One region of the Photobacterium sp. GB-72 genome, then DNA from elsewhere that is predicted to be linked to it. Evidence: predicted binding sites of a transcription regulator. Region 1 holds the regulator's gene; the other holds the start of a gene.

Region 1 (3,200 bases):
GATGTTAGATGAACCCACCTCAGCACTCGATCTCGCCCACCAGCACCACACCTTACAAATTGCCCAAAATATGGCTATACAAGGCGCCGCTGTAATTGTGGTATTGCACGATTTAAACCTTGCAGCCCAATACACTGATCGGATGATTTTCCTTAACGAAGGAGAAATAAAAGCCGACGGCACGCCAACACAAGTTCTTACTCCTGAAGTAATAGATACCTTATATGGTTGGCCTGTCAGTGTTCATACTCATCCAAGTGGTGATTTTCCTTATCTTTTATCAGCCAATCATTCTGTTTTTTAACGTTTTATCTATTAATGACTAGATATACACAATAAATTGAAGCTATTAGCATGACAAACATCGAGTTTTTACGGTTAATGATCAATTAATTCAATCAAGTTGAATAGAAAGATTGCACAACGCAAAACACACAGTAAAATGTGATCGCAAGCGATTACATGTGTAATTAGTGTAAAAATAGTTTCTATCTTCTAATGCCGCATTTTACTGCGGCTTTAGTTGTTTATGATCCATGATAATTGCAACACCCTATAATTCGGTATCAAATTGAATAATTAAGTAGCTAATAACTAAAGGATCTTCATCTCTGCGAGTGAACTCGTAAGCCATAGACTACGTAATTAATCAATTTGGTATCAAAAACCTTTGTCAGATCCTAATCTGACCATGATAAGAAGAATAAATATGGCAACCATTAAAGACGTTGCACGTATGGCAGGTGTATCAACTACTACAGTGTCGCACGTGATTAATAAAACACGCTTTGTTGCAGAAGCAACGCAACAAAAAGTTTTGGCTGCAGTAGATGAACTTAACTACGCCCCAAGTGCAGTAGCGCGAAGCTTAAAATGTAATACAACACGTACTATCGGCATGTTAGTCACTAAATCGACTAACCCATTTTTTGCCGAAGTTGTGCATGGTGTTGAAGAATATTGTTATGGTGCAGGCTACACACTGATCTTATGTAACACCGAAGGTAACTTAGAAAAACAACGTGATTACTTACGTATGCTTTCTGAAAAGCGTGTTGATGGCCTATTGGTTATGTGCAGCGATCTGGATCAAATGCTGCTCGATTTACTTGAGCGTAAAAATGATCTTCCTATGGTTATCATGGACTGGGGCCCAGAAAGCCCACATACTGATAATATTCTAGATAACGCTGAAAACGGCGGTTATATTGCGACTAAGCACCTTATTGAAAATGGTCATAAGAAAATTGGCTGTTTATCTGGACAAGTTGATAAGTCTACTTGTCAAGAGCGCCTAAAGGGCTTCCGTAAAGCGATGAAAGAAGCAGATCTCACTGTTAATGATAATTGGCTACTTGACGGTGACTTTGAGTGTGAGTCAGCCGTTGAAGCTGCTCATAAGTTTATCGCAATGGAAGATCGCCCTACTGCTATCTTCTGCTTTAACGACATTATGGCTATGGCTCTGATCAGTACCTTTGAACAGGCAGGTCTGCGTGTTCCTGATGATATCTCAATCATTGGCTACGATAACATTGACCTTGCGCCCTACTTTGCGCCACCGCTAACAACTATCCACCAGCCTAAACGTCGTTTAGGTAAAAAGGCCATCGAAATCTTGCTAGAGCGTGTGAAAGACAAGAATCATGAGCGTCAAACCTTTGAAATGACGCCTAAACTTGTTGAGAGAAAATCGGTTAAAGATCTCAACTAATAAAATTTATCTTTCTATGTTAAGGAAAAGCCGATAAGTTAACCTTGTTGGCTTTTTTTTTACTTATAAAAAACAATCATGAGTATTTATAATTATAAAGCTTATTAAAATAAGCTAAGAACAAATACCTGAACCAATATCACATTTTTGAGAGCTTAGATTTAATATTAAAAGTATTATTTAATATAACTTTATATAGTCACGAACTGGCAAATTAATTGAAAGATTAAGACGCAAAACCACCGGCCTAAAAATTATGTTAATAATTCAAGGTAGCGGGGTTACCGAAGGATTATTATTGAACCGACAATATTATGACACAAACTTAACAATATATTGACAGTATCAATGTGTAGATTAATTAATCTATTTCCTCGCTCTTAATGTTTAGGTGACACTCATATTTTTTCACCGAGTAGAAGCATGGATAAACCAATATTAAAAGATTCATTAAAATTATTTGACCATTTTGGTTCAATAAAATCACGGTCGATGTTTGGCGGTTTTGGCATTTTTTCTGGTGATACAATGTTTGCATTAGTTGTGAACGATAAACTTCACTTACGTGCAAATGCTGAAACTGAAAAGGAATTCAAACAAGCTGGCTTGGAACCCTATGTTTATAAAAAACGTGGCTTCCCTGTTGTAACCAAGCACTATGCAATACCCGACCAATGGTGGGATGAACCCACAAAGATTGTAGCTCAAGGTAGGTATTCACTGGATGCAGCAGAAAAAGACAAGCAAGAAAAGGAGAGTTGCGTACCTGACCGAATTAAAGATTTACCTAATCTACGATTATCAAATGAAAGAATGCTTAAAAAAGCAGGCATAAACACTATTGAACAACTTCTAGCAGTGGGCTCTCTTGGCGCATATAAAGCACTTCAAGAATCACAAACAAGTCCATTGAGTATTGAATTGCTTTGGGCATTGGAAGGCGCAATTAGCGGTCAACATTGGTCAGTTATTCCTGAGCAACGTCGAAATGAACTATTATCTGCCTTATCTTAAAAATATAAGTTGTCTTAAATATAAAATACTTAGGAATAAAAGAGCCCCCATTCTTTTATTTCTAAGTATACCTTTCAAAAATAATTTCCGTATTATCCTTATCTTCCTTTATAAAATTCAATATTTATTTGGTTTAATTGCATAATAACAAACTTTTGCCATTAAATTAATTCCCTCCGTTTTGCACTCCTTGATTTATATAAATGATAATTATCTTTATTTATATTCCATGCCTAATTATTTGCTAATACGACCAATAACCCATCTTCTCACTAATAAATAACGCGGCGCTTTAAACTGTCTTATCTCCTGCTGATTTTTTCACCAACCAATTGAAGAAAAAGAAATATTTATCATTAAATGAAATACAATGTCTGTTGTTAAGGTCTACATGTTTACAACTGCTACTGAGTAAGATCGTATAAAACCCTACTTTTAGGGTGTTTTTTAAGGAATCACATGCGCATTTCGA
Region 2 (3,200 bases), on a different contig from region 1:
AGAGGTTAATCCGTTACTGATCAAGCATTGGTCGGCGTTAAATGCACAACGTGATGATCGCGTGTTTGTCCCTATGTGCGGTAAGTCGGAAGATCTTGTGTGGTTAGCACAAAAACATGACCACGTGATTGGGGTTGAGCTGAGTGATATTGCAGTTAAAGCCTTTTTTGCAGAAAACCTGTATACGCCGTTAGTGACAGGCGTTGGCCATCAACATCTTTACCAATTTGATGAGATTTCGATTTACCAAGGTGATTACTTCACGCTAAATATCGATCCTGTCGATGTGGTTTATGATCGCGCTGCATTAATTGCAATGCCAGAAGATATGCGACAAATGTACGTCGACAAACTGTTATCGTTGGTTAAAACTGGCGGTCGTATTTTGTTGGTGACGTTAGACTACCCACAAGATGAATTGGCAGGGCCTCCTTTCTCAGTGCCAAAAGCAGACGTTGAAGCATTATTTGCGGGTTGTAAAGTGACGCATCTTGAACGTGATGATGCCGATGAAAGTCATCCTCGTCGCCAACGTGGTTTATCGCGATTTGCCGAAGAAGTATGGTTAATTGAAGTATAACTTGTTGTTATAAAGTACAGATAAAAATAAAGGCATGGTTTCTTATTAGTGGAAACCATGCCTTTTTGCTGATAGAGAAATTGTAATATGCTGGGTTAAGCGTGGTTAATCGAAAATGACTTCAACATCACCAGCGGCATTGACGGCATCATTTACTGCGCTAACAATATCTTCTCGACGTGTAAGCGCGACACCTAAACGACGACGACCATTAATTTCAGGTTTACCAAATAATCGGATCTGTGTTTGTGGGCGAGAGAGTGCAGGTAACAGGTTATCGAAACGGATGTTTGATGATACACCTTCAGCAAGGATCACTGCAGAAGCTGATGGGCCATATTGGGTGATGTGTTGAATGGGTAAACCAAGGAAAGCGCGAACGTGAAGCGCAAATTCTGATAACTCTTGTGAAATAAGCGTCACCATACCCGTATCATGTGGGCGAGGAGAGACTTCACTGAATAACACGGTATCGCCTTTAATAAATAGCTCAACACCAAATAAACCAAAACCGCCAAGTGCGTTCACTACTTTTTCTGCCACATCCTGTGCCGCTTTTAATGCTGCTTCAGACATTTGCTGTGGCTGCCATGACTCACGGTAATCCCCATCTTCTTGACGATGACCAATAGGTGCACAGAAATGCACACCATCGACCGCACGAACAGTTAATAAGGTGATTTCGTAATCAAAATCAACAAAGCCTTCAATGATCACACGACCCGCACCAGCACGACCGCCTTCTTGTGCGTATTGCCAAGCAGATTCAATATCCGCCTCGGTTTTAATCACGCTTTGACCTTTACCTGATGAACTCATAATTGGCTTTACGACACATGGCATACCAACGCGATGTACCGCTGCTGAGAAATCATCAAATTGATCGGCAAATTCATAAGGTGATGTAGGAATCGATAAGGTTTCAGCGGCTAGGCAACGAATACCTTCTCGGTTCATTGTCAGTTTCGTCGCATTAGCGGTAGGCACAACGTTAACACCTTGCTGCTCTAATTCTACAAGCGTGTCAGTGGCAATGGCTTCAATTTCAGGAACAACGTAGTCGGGCTTTTCTAGTTCAATAATGTGTTTTAACGCCTCGCCATCGAGCATATCAATTACATGGCTACGATGTGCAACTTGCATTGCTGGCGCGTTGGGGTAGCGATCTGCGGCAATCACTTCAATACCTAAACGTTGGCATTCAATCGCGACTTCTTTGCCAAGCTCGCCAGAGCCTAAAAGTAAAACACGTGTTGCATTTGAACCATTAGCTGTACCTAACATTATTATTCCTTACTATTTATGTTGGATAGTGTTGGTTGGGCGTGATAATACCTTGTTTTTTTATTTAAGCAAACGTTTGCGTCGGGATTTAAATAGACTTTAATAGTAAATATTAGAAAAGCTTTAGAGCTTATAATAAAAAACCGCCAAGAAGGCGGTTAGTGAATCTTTTATGGGGTACGGTTGTTACTTGCTATTTTCGCTTTTCCCACTGGGTGATAAAGGCCACAGAAGCAATAATAATCGCCGCACCTAACCATAATCGACCCGGTGGTACCCAACCAAATACAAGCCAACCACCTAACACGTTTAGTGGTAATTTTGCGTGGTCGAATGGTTGAACAAATGACGCATCAGCGACGGCATAGGCTTTAGCAATCGCCCATTGTGCCAGTGCGGTTAACAGACCAGCAGCGATGATTAATGTCCATGTTGTGCCGCCTGTTGGCATAGTAAAATCAGGTAGAGCCAGTAACAAGTTAAATGGCGTGATCAGAATAAGTAAATACATCACAACAGTGGTTGGTGATTCTGTAGTAGATTGCTTTTTCACCATCAAAGAATAACCCGCCCAGAAAACCGCAGCGCCGACAGGTAATAATGTCGCAATACTAAATGAATCAGACCACGGCTCTAAAATGATCATTGCACCAATAAAGCCAGCAAGCGTTGCGCACCAACGTGCAGCGCCAACTTTCTCTTTTAGTAATACACCTGAGCCAATAGTTGCAAATAACGGTGAAGTCATAAGCAGTGCAATGCCTTGCCAAATAGGAACAGGATAGGCAAGTGCCCATAGCCAGAGTTGGATACCAATCACCGCAAGAAAGACACGGAAACAGTGCTGGAAGAATTGCTCTGTCTTTAGTGAACGGCGAATACCCATGGTTCTCAGCCATGGCAGCATAGCCACCAGTGCAACAAAGTATTGGATTAACGCAAAAGTAGTTGAAGAGACATGGAGCTTAATACTGAGAAATTGTGCAAGGCTATTTACAATCGCAAAGGCAAGGCCTGCAGAAAGCATCCATCCGGCACCTTGGACTGGGTTATGAACTGGGGTATGTGAATCAGACATTAAAAATTGGTTTCGTCAAAAAAGCATAGCGAGATAATACGCTTTTGTTTTTAGATAGCCAATATAACTGATTGTGTTGAATGCATTAGGCAATAAAAAACCGCCTATTATGGCGGTCTTACATCAACAGATATTGCTAGCACTAACGATTAGTAAGCAACATAAGTCATTTGAATATCAGGATTTAGTGCTTCTAGTAGTGCTTGAGTACGCGCTAATTGACTGATTAGGCTTTCTGCACTTTCTACTAATGCCGCT

Evidence for each region. The regulator PurR, encoded in region 1, represses purine synthesis genes. The targets are predictions, from matches to a motif close to TNANGNAAACGTTTNCNTNA.
Region 2: a site for PurR is predicted at 1,929-1,948, ahead of purT (formate-dependent phosphoribosylglycinamide formyltransferase). Genes of this name have one in related genera too.

The regions. Positions count from the first base shown of each region.
Region 1 covers NZ_PYNV01000009.1:77,691-80,890, reverse strand. Annotated here, with positions in the region: gene C9J40_RS11725 (heme ABC transporter ATP-binding protein) at 1-304, shown strand, start outside; gene purR (HTH-type transcriptional repressor PurR) at 710-1,714, shown strand; cyclic di-GMP riboswitch class I at 1,913-2,003, shown strand; gene C9J40_RS11715 (TfoX/Sxy family DNA transformation protein) at 2,138-2,728, shown strand; gene C9J40_RS11710 (carboxymuconolactone decarboxylase family protein) at 3,188-3,200, shown strand, end outside.
Region 2 covers NZ_PYNV01000021.1:11,456-14,655, reverse strand. Annotated here, with positions in the region: gene C9J40_RS18695 (thiopurine S-methyltransferase) at 1-580, shown strand, start outside; gene purT (formate-dependent phosphoribosylglycinamide formyltransferase) at 686-1,864, opposite strand; gene C9J40_RS18685 (DMT family transporter) at 2,058-2,942, opposite strand; gene cdd (cytidine deaminase) at 3,092-3,200, opposite strand, start outside.